3 regions of the Shewanella sp. MSW genome follow, and region 3 is predicted to be linked to each of the others. Evidence: predicted binding sites of a transcription regulator. Region 3 holds the regulator's gene; each other region holds the start of a gene.
What was found. The regulator NrdR, encoded in region 3, represses ribonucleotide reductase genes. The targets are predictions, from matches to a motif close to AAACACNANATNTNGTGTTT.
Positions count from the first base shown of each region.

Region 1 (5,642 bases), on a different contig from region 3:
AGAGTCCTGTGCTCTGTGGTATACAGCAGCAAGGGCTCTCCGCGCAGCAGCACGATAGGGGCTTTGTTAAAGGTCAAAGTCGGAGAACTCATCGTCATCGACAGCCGAATCTATCTGGCCGACCAGGTAGGATGATACTTCCACTTCCTGAGGCGCCACCTGTACGGCATCGCTTTCCAGCCAGTTTTTCATCCAGGGCAGGGGATCGCTCTGCTCACTGTATGGTGCGCCCAGGTTAACCGCCTTCATTCTCTGATTGGTAATGAACTCCACATACTGGCAGAGAATGGTTTCGTTCAGGCCTATCATGGAGCCATCCTTGAACAGGTACTTGGCCCAGGCCTTTTCCTGCTCGGCGGCGCGCAGGAACAGATCGTAAGCTTCCTGCTGGCACTCTTTGGCGATTTCACCCATCTCAGGGTCATCTTTGCCACCCTGCATCAGGTTGATAATGTGCTGGGTTGAGTTCAGGTGCAAAGCTTCATCGCGGGCGATCAGGCGAATGATCTTGGCGTTGCCTTCCATCAGTTTGCGCTCGGCAAAGGCAAAGGAGCAGGCGAAGCTGACGTAAAAACGTATCGCTTCGAGCGCATTGACCGACATCATGCACAGATAGAGGGCTTTTTTGATGGTGCGGGTAGTGACTTCAAGGGTGCGACCGTTAACGTCGAACTTGCCTTCACCATGCAGGTGATACAACTGAGTCAGCTCGATAAGGCGGTCATAATACTCGGCAATATCGCCGGCGCGCTTGAGGATCTCCTCATTGACCACTATGTCATCGAACACCACGGATGGGTCGTTGACAATATTGCGAATGATATGAGTGTAGGAACGACTGTGAATGGTCTCGGAGAAGGACCAGGTTTCAATCCAGGTTTCCAGCTCAGGCAGGGACACCAGCGGCAGGAAAGCCACATTGGGGCTGCGGCCCTGAATCGAGTCCAACAGGGTTTGGTACTTGAGATTGGAGAGGAAGATATGCTTTTCATGATCCGGCAGGGCGCCAAAATCGATTTTGTCGCGGCTGACATCCACTTCTTCCGGGCGCCAGAAGAAAGACAACTGCTTTTCGATCAGTTTCTCGAATACTTCGTACTTCTGTTGATCGTAACGGGCCACGTTAACCGCTTGACCGAGAAACATAGGTTCGCGGGTGGCATCGTTGGGGGTTTGACAAAAAATTGAATAAGCCATGATCTACTCTTTCCAAACAACGGGGCCACCTGGGCCCCGAACTTGTTACTTAATCCTGCTTAAATCTTGCAGGCGCCGCCGGCACAACCGTCGTCTTCCTTCTCGATGCTGGTAATGTCATCGAATTTGTCGGAAGCACCGTCCCGGGTGTTGTGGTAATAAAGGGTTTTGACCCCGAGTTTGTAGGCGGTCAACAGATCCTTGAGCAGCAGCTTCATTGGAACTTTGTTACTTTCAAACTTGGATGGGTCATAGTTGGTATTGGCCGAAATCGCCTGATCGACAAACTTCTGCATAATACCCACCAACTGCAGGTAACCGTCGTTGCCGGGCATCTGCCACAGCAACTCGTACTTGTCCTTGAGCTCATCAAAATCGGGCACCACTTGCTTGAGCTGGCCATCTTTACTGGCCTTGACGCTGATAAGGCCGCGTGGAGGCTCAATACCATTGGTGGCGTTGGAGATCTGCGAAGAGGTCTCGGATGGCATCAGTGCCGACAGAGTCGAGTTACGCAGGCCATGCTGCTTGATATCGTGACGCAGGGCATCCCAATCCAGGTGCAGCGGCTCATCACAAATCTTGTCCAGATCCCGCTTGTAGGTATCTACCGGCATGATCCCCTGAGAATAAGTGGTCTCATGGAACAGCGGGCAGGCACCCAGCTCTTTGGCCAGATTCATCGAGGCTTTGAGCAGGTAGTACTGTATGGCTTCAAATGTTTTGTGAGTCAGGCCGTTGGCGCTGCCATCAGAGTATTTCACGCCGTTCTTGGCCAGATAGTTGGCGAAGTTGATGACCCCGATACCCAGAGTGCGGCGGTTCATCGATGCCGTCTTGGCAGCGGGAATAGGGTAGTCCTGGTAATCCAGCAGGTTATCCAGGGCGCGCACGGCCAAATCGGCAAGGCCTTCCAGTTCGCCCAAGTCTTTTATCGCACCCAGGTTCAGCGCTGACAGAGTACAAAGGGCGATTTCGCCATTGGGATCGTCAATGTTGTTCAGTGGCTTGGTTGGCAGGGCAATCTCAAGGCACAGGTTGGATTGACGCACAGGGGCCACTTCGGCGTTGAAGGGGCTGTGGGTGTTACAGTGATCCACGTTCTGCACATAGATGCGACCTGTGGAGGCGCGCTCCTGCATCATCAGCGAGAAGAGCTCGACCGCTTTAAGGGTCTTCTTGCGAATGCTCGGATCTTGCTCATATTTCACATACAGGCGTTCGAATTCGTCCTGATCGGCAAAGAAGGCATCATACAAGCCGGGAACGTCCGATGGGCTGAACAGAGTGATATTTTGGCCCTTGATCATCCGCTGATACATCAGCTTGTTGATCTGAACGCCATAGTCCAGGTGACGGATACGGTTGTCTTCAACACCACGGTTGTTTTTCAGAACCAGCAGCGATTCAACTTCCAGGTGCCAGATAGGGTAGAACAGGGTTGCAGCACCGCCGCGAACGCCGCCCTGGGAGCAGGATTTCACCGCAGTTTGGAAATATTTGTAAAAAGGCAAACAACCTGTGTGGAAGGCTTCGCCGCCACGAATAGGGCTGCCCAGGGCGCGAATACGGCCGGCGTTCACACCGATACCGGCTCTCTGGCTGACATATTTGACGATGGATGAGGCCGTGGCATTGATAGAATCCAGGCTGTCATCACACTCGATCAGCACGCAAGAGCTGAACTGACGTGTCGGCGTACGCACACCGGACATGATAGGGGTCGGCAGAGAGATCTTGAAGGTAGAAACCGCATCATAAAAGTCTTTGACATACTGCAGCCGGGTTTCTTTCGGATAACGGGCAAACAGACAGGCGGCGACCAGAATGTAGAGGAACTGGGCACTTTCGTAGACTTCATGAGTCACACGGTTTTGTACCAGATACTTGCCTTCCAGCTGTTTGACGGCAGCATAGGAGAAGTTCATGTCGCGCCAGTGGTCGATATAGCTGTCGAGTACATCCAACTCTTCACGGCTGTAGTCTTCCAACAGGTGCTTGTCGTACTTGCCCATGGCAACCAACTTGCTGACATGATCAACCAGTTTTGGCGGCTCAAACTGACCAAAGGCTTTCTTACGCAAATGAAAAACAGCAAGGCGGGCGGCCAGGAACTGATAGTCCGGAGAGTCGGGAGAGATCAGATCGGCTGCGGCCTTGATAATGGTTTCATGGATGGCTTCAGTGGGAATACCATCATAAAACTGCAGGTGAGAACGTAACTCCACCTCGGAGACCGAGACGTTGTTTAATCCTTTGGCTGCCCAGGTGATAACGCGATGGATCTTATCGAGATCTATGGTCTCGCGTGCGCCACTGCGTTTGGTAACTGTCATAGTGCTATTCATTGAAGATAGGCCTTGGTTGTAATATCTGTGACAATGACGCGTCGGCGTCATTAAACCTTCCCTTGTAAAACAATCAACCGAACAGTTAACGACGGCGGCCCGAGTGGGCTCTGTTAACCGGGAGTTTTCAGTGCAAGACTAGTATGTTTGATTGCGACTGATACACAAGATATGGTGTTTTTCTATATCTTGGATAACAAGATAGTGAGGTGTGGCACTTTTTGCAAGCCTGAGTTTTGGGTATATCTTGTGGATATCTTGAGGATATTGAGTGGCCGATTCCGCAAAGCTGCATCATTGCTGGCGCACAGTCATCATGGTTAAAAATTAAGCGATCTCACTCAAGGTGATCGACTGCTAAAATAAGCAGCGATCCGCGATCTTGCTCAGATCCGCTCGGTTAAAGTAGCATCCGGACTGCGACTTTCATTAAGGCCTTGTCCCCTCGGGAAAACAGTGCCGATTTAGCGTTTTTCTTACCTTGTTACCACAATGGCAGAGACATCACTGCCTGTGGATGGTTCAACTGCCAATCTGCGCCCCAGTCTGCCGGTTTATCCTCTGCCGCCAGATATCCCCACATGGCGATGGCAGAGGGCATATTAACCGCCTGCGCCGCGGCTATGTCGCGCTCTGCATCGCCAAGATAGAGAATACGTTCGGTCGCGCAGTTAAGCTGCTGGGCCCCCAGTAACATAGGAGCCGGGTGGGGCTTGCGATAGAGGGTAGTATCGGCACTGATCACAGCATCAAAGCGTTTAAGCAGCCCGATGCGCTCTAACAAGGGACGGGTAAAACGCGCTGGTTTATTGGTGACAATCCCCAGCGGCATAGCTCTTGAACGGGCACTGTCCAGCAAGGCTTCTATGCCTTCAAACAAACAGGCTTTTTGGCCGTTGACCGCATCATATTCCCTGAGCATCGCTTGCCGGAGATGCTCCTGCTCTTCGGCTGAGGCTTGGGGCACGGCGGCTTGCACCATGGCAAGCGAGCCGTGAGAGGCCAGAGTGCGCAAAAGTTTGCGCTTATCTTCTATCGATACCCCATGGGATGCCAGCGCCAAGGCCAGCGCTTCGGTCAGGTCCTCGGCGGTATCCACCAAAGTTCCATCCAAGTCGAACAGAATCCCTTGAAACGGCAGCTTAGGCGTCATGGCATCAGTCCTGGCGCTGACAGGCAATCATGTAGTTGACGTCAACGCTCTTGGTGTAACTGAATACGCCACTCAAAGGGTTGTATTTTATGCCCAGCGCGTCACGACACAATAGTTCAGTGTTTTCTGCCATGGCGATTAACTCGGATGGGCGGATAAACTTACTGTGGTCATGGGTTCCGGCCGGCAACATTTTCAGTACATACTCGGCACCGAGTATGGTTTGCACCCAGGACATGATGTTGCGGTTAATGGTGGAGAAGAACACCCAACCACCGGGCTTGACCATATCGCAACAAGCCTGGATCACAGATTGCGGATCCGGTACATGCTCGAGCATTTCCATACAGGTAACTGTGTCGTAATGCCCCTGATGATTCTGGGCATGCACTTCGGCAGTTTCTTGCAGGTAGTCTATGCTGACGCCGGCTTCCAGCGCATGCAGCCTGGCGACTTCCAACGGCTCAAAACCCATATCCAGCCCGGTGACCTTGGCGCCGATGCGGGCCATGCTCTCGGAAAGAATGCCGCCGCCACAGCCGACATCCAGCACCAGTTTGTCAAAGATACCGCCGGATTGGGCATCTATATAATTAAGGCGCAGTGGGTTGAGTTCATGCAGCGGCTTGAATTCACCGGCAGGATCCCACCAACTGGCGGCCATACTTTCAAACTTGGCAATTTCCTGAGGGTCGACATTGGGTTGAGAAGACATATTCGGACCTGAAACAGCAATATTAAGGATGCGCCTATTATAACCATATAAGCCATAGGGAAGGGCAGTATAAATTGGCGCCTCAATGTGATCGGCGGCACTAAAGGCCAAAAGCTGGACAAAATATCGGCAAGATTCGGTTTTTGATGATAAAAACAACAACGGAACTCATGTCTATGACAGTGATATCAGCCCCCGCTCGCGACTTGTATCATGCCCTTGGCGTTTT
Region 1 covers NZ_LVDR01000007.1:57,027-62,668, forward strand. The annotation lists gene yfaE (class I ribonucleotide reductase maintenance protein YfaE) at 1-98, opposite strand, end outside; gene nrdB (class Ia ribonucleoside-diphosphate reductase subunit beta) at 67-1,197, opposite strand; gene nrdA (class 1a ribonucleoside-diphosphate reductase subunit alpha) at 1,257-3,545, opposite strand; gene AYI96_RS09270 (HAD family hydrolase) at 4,030-4,698, opposite strand; gene ubiG (bifunctional 2-polyprenyl-6-hydroxyphenol methylase/3-demethylubiquinol 3-O-methyltransferase UbiG) at 4,703-5,413, opposite strand.
Region 1: a site for NrdR is predicted at 3,706-3,725, ahead of nrdA (class 1a ribonucleoside-diphosphate reductase subunit alpha). Genes of this name have one in related genera too.

Region 2 (5,642 bases), on a different contig from region 3:
CTGAGCTCATCGAGACGATAACCAGTCCAGAGCCAGACATCCTTTCCCGGGCATTCGTCGCGCACCCGCAACAGCAAGGCCTTGATGGCGTCAAGATTGCCCGGATACAGTGGGTCACCGCCGGAGAGTGACAGGCCCCTTCTCGGGATCCGGCTGTCATTGAGATCGGCAATAATCCTGTCAGACATCGCCTGGTCAAAAGGATGCCCGGAGCGGGGATCCCAGGTTGACTGGTTATAACAACCCCGGCACTGATGTTCACAACCGGAGACAAACAGGGTTACCCGGGTGCCCGGTCCATTGACCACATCCACGGGGTAATACTGATGATAGTTCATAGCTATATCCACAAGGCGCCCCTTGGGGCGCCTTTATTTAGGGAAAGGGGCAAAAATGCAAGCGTAAGTACACAGAGTACTGTTTTACATCTTCCTTTCGTTAGAGGTGCTTAACCCGACGCTTGACCTCTTCCTGCTTACCGTGGTTAAAGGGTCTGGCATCCGGGCTGCCAAGATACCCACAAACCCTGCGGGTCACAGACACCCGACTGGGCTCATGATTACCGCATTTGGGGCAGGTAAAGCCCTTGCTGGTACAGATAAACTCACCAGTAAAGCCACAGTCGTAACACTCATCTATCGGTGTGTTGGTTCCATAGTAAGGCACCCGGCTATAGCTGTAATCCCAGACATTCTCAAGCGCTTCCAGGTTGTGCTGCATATTCGGGTATTCGCCATAGCAGATGAACCCCCCATTGGCGAGCTCAGGATACGGCTGTTCAAAATCGAGTTTGTCGTAAGGGTTCACCTTCTTCTCTACATCCAGGTGGAAACTATTGGTGTAATAGCCCTTATCGGTGACACCATCAACCAGGCCAAAACGCTTGACATCCAGCTTGGCAAATCGGCTGCACAGGCTCTCACTCGGTGTGCTGTAGAGGCTGAAACCATAACCGGTTTCCTCTTTCCAACGCACAGTGGCCGCCTTGAGGTGAGCCACTATGGCAACCGCTTTCTGCCTCAATGCTTCATCGTCAAACACATGAGTGTCTGTGCCATAAAGCGCATTGATTGTCTCATGCAGGCCAATGTAGCCCAGAGAGATGGAAGCTCGGCCATTTTTGAAGATTTCGGCAATGTTGTCATCACCGCGCAGGCGCACGCCGCAAGCCCCTTCCATATAGAGAATGGGCGCCACTCTGGCCTTGACGTTGGCCAGGCGTTCGATGCGGGTATCCAATGCCTTGCGGGCCATCTCCAGCCTTTGATCCAAAATGCGATAAAACTCGGCTTCATCGCCCTTGGCCTCCAACGCCACCCTCGGCAGGTTCAGGCTGACGACGCCTAAGTTGTTGCGACCTTCATGCAGCAGCTCGCCGTTTTCCTCATAGGTGCCAAGGAAACTGCGGCAACCCATAGGAGTCTTGAATGAGCCAGTAACCTTGACCACCTGCTCATAGTTAAGAATATCCGGATACATGCGGATGCTGGCACATTCGAGCGCCAACTGCTTGATATCGTAGTTGCAGTCGCCGGCCTTGTGGTTAATACCATCACGAATGGCAAACACCAACTTGGGGAAAACCGCTGTTTTACGGTTCTTGCCAAGGCCTTCCATACGGATCCGCAAAATAGACTCTTGGATCAGCCGTGACTCCCAGCTGGTACCCAAACCAAAACCGAAGGTAACAAAAGGCGTCTGACCATTAGCGGTATGCAGGGTATTGACCTCATATTCCAGCGACTGGAAGGCGTCGTGACACTCTTTCTTGGTCTGCTCTGTGGCAAACGCCTTGGCATCGGTAATCCCCCACTTGAGCGCCGTTTGATAATGCTTGTCGTAGCTCTTGGCCACAAAGGGGGCCAACACTTCATCTATGCGGTTGATTGTGGTGCCGCCATAAATATGGCTGGCGACCTGGGCGATGATCTGCGCGGTAACTGCAGTGGCAGTCGAGATGGATTTTGGCGTTTCAATCTCGGCATTGCCCATCTTGAACCCTTGGGTCAACATGCCACCGAGATCGATCAGCATACAGTTGAACATAGGGAAGAAAGGTGAATAGTCGAGATCGTGATAGTGGATCTCACCGGCCTCATGGGCGGCAACCACATCCTTGGGCAGGATATGATGTTTAGCATAATGTTTGGCGACAATACCGGCCAGGAGATCCCTCTGGGTGGGGATCACCTTGGAATCTTTATTGGCATTTTCGTTGAGCAAGGTCGCGTTACTCTGCTCGACCAGGCCGCGGATCTCCAGATTCAGGCGGCTGCTGGATTCACGGCAGATATCTCTGTCATGACGATATTCTATGTAGCTACGGGCCACTTGCTTGTACGGCCCTTCCATCAATAGATTTTCTACCCTGTCCTGCAACTCCTGGATATTGACCTCGGCCTTGTCGGTTACCGCCTGGGTGACCAAAGCTGCAACTGTGGCCGCATAGTCCGCATCTTCTATACCGCAGTGGCTAGAGGCCGCCAGCACCGCATCCCTTATCCTTGTTTCGTCGAACTGAGTACGGCACCCGTCCCGCTTAATCACTACCGGCATTTCTTTAATCTCCATGTTGTTTATTTAACACCATATATAGTGGTGTTTTATTAACCAAGCACTATATGTGGAGATTAAGCGACAAATCGCTCTTCAATACCATGATCTGGATCATGGTATTGAAGAGGATGAACAACACTATGGGATTAGTGCCGACGAGCACAACTTGTGGAGATTTTTCCCTTGACCGGGCTCCAAACGGCCGCTAGTCAGTACCTCTTTACCAAGGCCAGATAACTGTTGATTTGCCCACTGCCCTGCTGCTGGCTGCCCATGGCTGCAGCGGTGCGCATCAGCGCGCTGACACCACTGAGCCGGGATAACAGTTGCGGCTCTTGCAGTGCGGAGTCGACCTTGGCCGCTAGCTTGCTGCTGCCATTGCCGCTCTCTGCGCTCTTGGCAGTTTGGTTTTCGCCCTTGAGCACGGCATCCAACTGAGCCGCCACCTTGTTGGCCGCCAAAGAGCTCGATGGGGTATACATCATCCCCATATTGCCCATAAGACTGTCCGCTCCCTCAAGTGCATTGAGCAAAGGGCTTTGGCTGGCCTGTTGTCTGAGCAAACCAATCTGGCCTTGAATAAACTCCTTGAGGCTGACGTTATCCTTGGTATCAACTCCCATCAGGCCATTGCCCTGCAATTTGACCATCTGACTTTCAGACAACAGCCCTTCCTCGCCGAGGCGCGCCAACAGCTTGGGCAAATCGGCACTGCTGAACTGGCCTGAGCCGAAAAACTCCTTGGCCAACTCCTGCACCCGTGCGGCTCTTTTGCCATCGTTGGAGATAGATATGCTGTCCTGCCCTATATTTGCCGAGGTTGAGCCCTTGCTTTTGTTGTCACTGACAGTTTCAGTGTCGACAACCGAGAGGCCGCTGCCGCTGGTCAAACGATTGTTGACGCCATAGGCATCGACCCCGGACAATCTGGGATCCACAGAAGAATGGATTGGCTGCATGTCAGTTTTCCGTCATATCGACGTTCTATTGGTTGTTTTTAAGACAAAATTGCTTGAGAAATGTCAGAAAAACGCCCTTTGAGCGCCTTGATGCTAATGATGTGCTGAACTATGCAGAAAGTGTGCCCACACCGCAGAAAATGTGCCCACACCAAGCATTAATAAAAAGCGCCTGCTTCAGAGACGCCCCAACGCCGCATCAATCAGATGCGAGGCCTGCTGCACCGCCTTCTCACCGGCGGCAATGGCTTCACTGGCACGGTGGAACTCCATAGTGCCTATATCCGACACCTTGGGTACAATACAGATATCCGGTGGATCTCCCATTAAGCGCGCGCGCTTGTGGCGCTGCTCCAGAATATCCATCGACTGTGACATCACAGCCAACATACCGGGTTCAGCCTTATTGCCGAGAGAGAACTTGTCGGTCAGGCCGGAAATATAATCCTTGCCCTTGGCCAACAGATCCATAAAACCACTCTCAGAGGAGTGTTCCGCCACTTTACTCTGCAATGAAGGTTCTTCGCTATTAAGCGCCACCGGCAACACTTGCAGTTGCTCGCGCCTATGACCATGCAAATCGACGCCTATCACCAAACTCGCGCCCATAGCTCTGGCCACAGACACAGGAATGGGATTCACCACAGCGCCATCCACCAGCCAGCGATGCCCCTGACGCACCGGCGACATGATCCCCGGCATGGAACAGGAAGCTCTGACGGCTTGGCGTAAATCCCCCTGACGGAACCAGATCTCCTGCCCTGAGTAGAGGTCGGTTGATACAGCAGTAAAAGGATACTTAAGTTCTTCAATCAGGAGATCACCGATGCGATCTTGAATGGCACTGAATACCTTATCACCACTGATGAGTCCACCCTTACCCCAACTAATATCCATCAACCCCAACACATCCCAGCTGGAAAAACTGCGCACCCAGTCTTCCAGCTCTTCGAGACGCTCATTGGCATAAGCCGCGCCGACCAGGGCACCTATGGATGAACCAGCCACCTTATCTGGCTGTACTCCCATTGCTGCCAAGCCTTTGAGTACACCTATATGGGCCCATCCTTTGGCGGCGCCGCTTCCAAGAGCAACTCCGATACAGGGTTCATGACTCTGCGCCATCCTCTCTCCTTAATATTTTCTACCAATCACGCAGCCTAAGCTCAATCAGCCAAAGCAGCATACACCCGAAGCCGGAGCTGCTCCAGATTTTATCCCTGGAGCCTGTTGTGGTTAACGCAAGACATTTTAAAACCAGTCAGCAACCATTTCGACACTCTATTGACTAAATACATGCCCCACAGCGTAAAAGCCGTTATAATATGCGGTCGTTTTTATTGAGGAGTTTCACCTTTGCATTTTTCCGATTTTTCGCTGGATCAGCGTCTGCTGCAAACCCTTAAACATATGGGTATCGATGAGCCCACAGAGATTCAGCGTGAAGCGATTCCCGTGGCGCTGGCCGGGAAAGACCTGATGGCCTCATCCAAGACGGGCTCGGGGAAAACCTTGGCCTTTTTGCTGCCGGCGATGCAAAGGGTGATCTCCACCAAGGCGCTCAGCAAGCGCGATCCCAGGGTACTGATACTCCTGCCGACCCGTGAGCTGGCCAACCAGGTCTACGCTCAGTTGCGTCTACTGGTTGCCAATACCCAGTACCGGGCCATCAGTGTGCTTGGCGGGGAAAATTTCAACGATCAGGCCAAGGCGCTGGCGCGGGATCCGCATTTTATCGTCGCCACCCCGGGGCGGATTGCCGATCACCTGTCACAACGCCATCTGTATCTGGAAGGGCTGGAACTGCTTATTCTTGACGAAGCCGACCGCATGCTGGATCTCGGCTTTGCGCCACAACTCAAGGCAATCAACGACGCCGCCAACCATAGACGGCGGCAAACCCTGATGTTTTCGGCCACTTTGGAACATGAAGAGGTCAATGATATCGCCGCCACCTTGCTCAATGACCCGCAACATGTGGCCATTGGCGCCGCCAATGCCGAGCATCAGGACATACACCAGCGGATTTTCCTCTGTGACCATCTGGATCATAAAGAGACGCTGCTGATTGAACTGCTAAAGCGCGAACAACAGCGTCAGGTGATCATATTCACCGCTACCCGCCAG
Region 2 covers NZ_LVDR01000001.1:141,434-147,075, reverse strand. The annotation lists gene nrdG (anaerobic ribonucleoside-triphosphate reductase-activating protein) at 1-338, opposite strand, end outside; gene nrdD (anaerobic ribonucleoside-triphosphate reductase) at 439-2,556, opposite strand; gene AYI96_RS00595 (hypothetical protein) at 2,766-3,515, opposite strand; gene rssA (patatin-like phospholipase RssA) at 3,693-4,640, opposite strand; gene AYI96_RS00585 (DEAD/DEAH box helicase) at 4,872-5,642, shown strand, end outside.
Region 2: a site for NrdR is predicted at 2,582-2,601, ahead of nrdD (anaerobic ribonucleoside-triphosphate reductase). Genes of this name have one in related genera too.

Region 3 (5,642 bases):
TCGAGGATGTGAGTACAGATACGGTCGAGGAACCAACGGTCGTGCGAGATCACCATGGCGCAGCCGGGGAATTCCAACAGCGCTTCTTCCAGTGCCCGCAGAGTTTCCACGTCCAGATCGTTGGTCGGTTCGTCGAGCAGCAACACGTTGCCGCCGGCTTGCAGCAGCTTGGCCAGATGCACCCGGTTACGTTCACCGCCGGAAAGTGAGCCGATGATCTTCTGCTGATCGCCACCACGGAAGTTGAAGCGACCGACATAGGCGCGGCTCGGGATCTCCAGATTGTTGATCCGCATTATGTCCTGACCGCCGGAAATCTCTTCCCAAACCGTGTTCTTGTCGTTCATCGAGTCACGGAACTGTTCCACAGAGGCGATTTGTACCGTATCACCTATCTCGATTTCACCGCTGTCCGGCTGCTCGGCGCCGCTGAGCATTCTGAACAGGGTCGACTTACCGGCACCGTTGGCACCGATAATACCGACGATGGCGCCCTTGGGAACGCTGAAGCTTAAGTTGTCTATCAGAATCCGGTCACCATAGCTCTTGGTGAGATTACGCACCTCAATCACCTTGTCACCCAGACGAGGACCGGGCGGAATAAACAGCTCATTGGTCTCGTTGCGGCGCTGATAATCTGAGCTGTTCAACTCTTCGAAGCGGGCCATACGGGCCTTGCCCTTGGACTGACGTCCCTTGGCCCCCTGACGCACCCACTCCAATTCCTTGGCAATCGTCTTCTGGCGGGCGCTTTCGCTGGCGGCTTCCTGCTTCAGACGGGCATCTTTCTGCTCCAGCCAGGAGGAGTAGTTGCCCTGCCATGGGATACCTTCACCCCGGTCCAGTTCCAGGATCCAGCCGGCGGCATTGTCGAGGAAGTAACGGTCGTGGGTAATGGCGACTACAGTGCCTGAGTATTCCTGCAGGAAATGCTCCAGCCAGGCAACGGATTCGGCATCCAGGTGGTTGGTCGGTTCGTCCAGCAGCAGCATCTCCGGCTTTTCCAGCAGCAGACGACAGATGGCCACCCGGCGCCGTTCACCCCCGGAGAGCACCTCTACCTTGGCGTCCCATTCCGGCAGACGCAGGGCGTTGGCGGCGCGCTCGAGAATATTGTCCAGATTATGGGCATCCTGGGCTTGAATGATGGCTTCCAGCTCGCCTTGCTCCTTGGCCAGGGCGTCGAAGTCGGCATCCGGCTCAGCATAGGCCGCATAGACTTCATCCAGACGCTTGAGGGCGTTTTTGGCTTCGCTGACGGCTTCTTCTATGGTTTCCCGTACTGTCTTGTTGGGATCAAGCTGGGGCTCCTGGGGCAGGTAACCTATCTTGAGTCCCGGCATGGGACGGGCTTCACCTTCAATTTCTGTGTCCAGACCTGCCATGATTTTCAACAGGGTGGATTTACCCGAGCCGTTGAGACCCAGGACACCAATTTTGGCGCCGGGGAAGAAACTCAATGAAATATCTTTGAGGATCTGCTTTTTGGGCGGCACTATTTTGCCGACCCTCAGCATGCTGTATACAAACTGAGCCATATTGTTTCTCTGTTGTCCTGAACTGAGTTTTCCTAAACTGGCGGCAGTTTACCAATTTGCCAGGGCTCCTGCCAGATGCGGCCGGATAGCGGCACCATTGTTCAGCAAATGAAACATAGTCATCTGCTGACACAAGGATTTTCATCATCCTGCGACTGGGATATTTGTCACACTCAGAGTAGAATACCGCGCAACCCTACCAATAAGATTTGCCAGCTGGAGTGACAGATGCTGAAGAAAAGTATGAACATTGCCGACTATGATCCTGAGCTGTTCAAGGCGATTGAGGATGAAACCCGTCGTCAGGAAGAGCACATTGAGCTGATCGCCTCCGAAAACTACACCAGCCCCAGAGTCATGGAAGCCCAGGGCTCACAACTGACCAACAAGTATGCCGAAGGTTATCCAGGCAAGCGTTATTACGGTGGTTGTGAGTATGTCGATGTGGTGGAGACTCTGGCAATTGAGCGTGCCAAGCAGCTGTTTGGCGCTACTTACGCCAACGTTCAGCCACACTCAGGTTCACAGGCCAATAGCGCGGTTTATATGGCGTTGCTGCAACCCGGCGATACCGTACTGGGGATGAACCTGGCTCACGGTGGTCACTTGACCCACGGCTCTCCGGTTAACTTTTCCGGCAAGCTGTACAACATCATCCCTTACGGTATCGATGAGTCCGGCAAGATTGACTACAGCGAACTCGAAACGCTGGCGCTGGAACACAAGCCCAAGATGATCATCGGCGGCTTCTCGGCCTACTCAGGCATAGTTGACTGGGCCAAGCTGCGCGAAATCGCCGACAAAATTGGCGCTTACCTGTTTGTCGATATGGCCCACGTGGCCGGTCTTATCGCTGCCGGTGTTTATCCTAACCCTGTGCCGCACGCCCACGTGGTGACTTCGACCACTCACAAGACGCTGGCCGGTCCCCGCGGTGGTGTGATTCTGTCGGCTGCCGACGATGAAGATCTGTACAAGAAGCTGAATTCCGCAGTATTCCCGGGCGGTCAGGGTGGTCCTCTGATGCACGTTATCGCCGGTAAAGCCGTGGCCTTCAAAGAAGCACTGGAGCCGGAATTCAAGACCTATCAGCAGCAGGTGGTCAACAACGCCAAGGCCATGGTTGAGGTGTTCCTCGAGCGCGGTTACAAGATAGTTTCCGGCGGTACCAGCAACCATCTGATGCTGGTGGACCTGATTGGCCGTGAGCTGACCGGTAAAGAAGCCGACGCCGCTCTGGGCCGCGCCAACATCACAGTTAACAAGAACTCAGTGCCTAACGACCCCCGCTCACCATTTGTGACCTCCGGGGTGCGTATCGGTACACCGGCCATCACTCGCCGCGGTTTCAAGGAAGCCGAAGCCCGTGAACTGACCGGCTGGATCTGTGATGTGCTCGACAATGCTCACGATGACGCCGTTATCGAGCGCGTGAAGAGCCAGGTGCTGGAACTGTGCGCTCGCTTCCCTGTTTACGGTTAACCTTTTCAAGGGAATAGGATAAACTTCGATGGCCGCTGAATTCAGCGGCCATTTTTGTTCCTGCCATTTAGCAGCAGCCGCTGCCGGCAACTGAGCACCAGGAGGCATAATGCATTGTCCATTTTGCAGTGCGACGGATACCAAGGTGATAGATTCCAGGCTGGTGGCAGACGGTCATCAGGTGCGCCGTCGCCGGGAATGTACTCTGTGTCATGAACGCTTTACCACCTTTGAAGGTGCCGAGCTCGTCATGCCCAGAGTGATCAAGCGCGATGGCAGCAGGCAACCGTTCGATGAGGATAAGCTGCGCGGCGGTATGCTGCGCGCCGCCGAGAAACGTCCGGTTTCCATGGATAAGATTGAAGAGGCGATCAGCAAGATCAAGTCCACCCTCAGAGCCACGGGCGAGCGGGAAGTGACCTCGGAAATGATCGGCAACCTGATGATGGATCATCTTATTGAGCTGGATAAGGTGGCCTATATTCGTTTTGCCTCTGTGTATCGTGCCTTTGAAGATGTGTCAGAGTTTGGTGAAGCGATTGCCAAGCTGGAGAAAAAATAGGCTGTCAGTCACAGCCAACTGTTAAGTAACGGAAACCCCCATGTGGTCCAATACTGATATCGCCATGATGAGCCGCGCCATAATGCTGGCTCGCCGTGGCCGTTATACAACCCGCCCCAACCCCAATGTCGGCTGCGTCATCATAGATGCCGATGGCAAGATTGTCGGCGAAGGCTGGCATCAGCGTGCCGGTGAGCCCCATGCCGAAGTACATGCCTTGAAAATGGCCGCTGACAAGGCCCGCGGCGCTACTGCCTATGTCACCCTCGAACCCTGCAGTCACTATGGTCGCACCCCGCCCTGTGCCGAAGCCTTAATTAAACATGGCCTCAAGCGGGTGGTGGTGGCTATGACAGATCCCAACCCTCAGGTGGCCGGCCGAGGTATCGGCATGCTGCAGGAGGCCGGGGTTCAGGTGCAGAGCGGTCTCTTGGCTGAGCAGGCCAGAGCGTTGAATCCGGGCTTTTTATCGCGGATGGAGCGAAATCGTCCCTGGGTCACCCTCAAGCTGGCGGCGAGTCTCGATGGCAAGACGGCGTTGGCCAACGGCGAGTCCAAGTGGATAACCGGCCCCGAGGCGCGCCGCGACGTGCAAAGGCTCAGGGCCCGCAGCTGCGCTTTGCTCACCGGCATTGAAACCGTATTGGCCGATGACCCTTCCTTGAATGTCCGGCACTCTGAGCTTGGCAGCCTGGGTGAAACCCTGAGTGAGCAGGAGCTTATTCAACCGCTGCGAGTGATACTCGACAGTAACTGCCGTATGCCGCTCGATGCCAGGTTATTGAAAATTGTCAGCCCGGTACTCTTGGTCAGCTGCCGCCCCTATGAGGATGAGTTCCTGGCCGCTTTGCCGCCTTATGTCACCACATTGGTGCTGGCCGGTGAAGACAACAGAGTCGATATCACAGCGCTGCTGCAACACCTGAGCCAGAGCTGTAATGCGGTGTTGGTCGAGGCCGGGGCAACGCTTTGCGGCGCCTTTATTAGTGCCGGTTTGGCCGATGAGCTGCTGCTCTACCAAGCCCCGAAACTGCTTGGCGCCGCTGGCCGAAACCTGCTGGCCTTGCCCAACTATCAGCAGATAGCCGATACCCCGGCGATACGGGTAACAGATCAACGTAAGCTGGGCAATGATACCCGGCTTACTCTCAAGATAGGTGATTGAATGTTTACCGGAATAATTGAAGCTGTCGGTACAATACGGGCCCTAGAGCGCCGTGGTGATGATATTCGTCTGACGGTGGCCAGCGGCAAGCTGGACCTTGGCGATGTCCAATTGGGTGACAGCATTGCCACCAACGGTGTGTGTCTGACCGTGGTTGAACGCCTGGCGGATGGTTATGTGGCCGATATTTCGGCTGAAACCGTTAGCCTCACCGGCTTTGACCGCTACAGTGTCGGCGCCAAAGTTAACCTGGAAAAGGCGGTCACGCCAAGCACCCGCTTGGGCGGGCACTTGGTCAGTGGCCATGTGGATGGTATGGCGCGGGTCATCAGCGTGACCCCAAGGGGCAAGGCGCTGGAGTTTTGGCTCGAGGCGCCTGCTGAGCTGGCCCGTTACATTGCCCATAAAGGCTCCATTACCATAGATGGTGTCAGCCTCACGGTCAACGAAGTCGATGGCTGTAATTTCCGCCTCACCATAGTGCCCCATACCGCCAGCGAAACCACTTTGCTTGATCTGCGTCCCGGAGTTCAGGTGAATCTGGAGGTGGATCAGATAGCCCGCTATCTTGAACGTTTAATGCAGCATAAAGAGGAAGGGCAGCCGAGCGAAGGCGTGACTCTGGCTATGCTCGCCAAGGCCGGTTTCATGCGCTAGATGTGCGCAAGCACACTGGTTATCGCGCGCTAACAGGTTAGAATTCATTGATTACACAGAACAAGAGATAAAGGTCTTACAATGGCGCTACACAGTATCGAAGAGATCATCGAGGATATTCGTCAGGGCAAAATGGTTATCCTGATGGACGATGAGGACAGGGAAAACGAGGGCGACCTCATCATGGCGGCGGAGAAAGTCACCCCGGAAGCGATCAACTTCATGGCTCGCTTCGGCC
Region 3 covers NZ_LVDR01000017.1:8,565-14,206, reverse strand. The annotation lists gene ettA (energy-dependent translational throttle protein EttA) at 1-1,538, opposite strand, end outside; gene glyA (serine hydroxymethyltransferase) at 1,767-3,020, shown strand; gene nrdR (transcriptional regulator NrdR) at 3,130-3,582, shown strand; gene ribD (bifunctional diaminohydroxyphosphoribosylaminopyrimidine deaminase/5-amino-6-(5-phosphoribosylamino)uracil reductase RibD) at 3,623-4,747, shown strand; gene AYI96_RS16285 (riboflavin synthase) at 4,748-5,404, shown strand; gene ribBA (bifunctional 3,4-dihydroxy-2-butanone-4-phosphate synthase/GTP cyclohydrolase II) at 5,486-5,642, shown strand, end outside.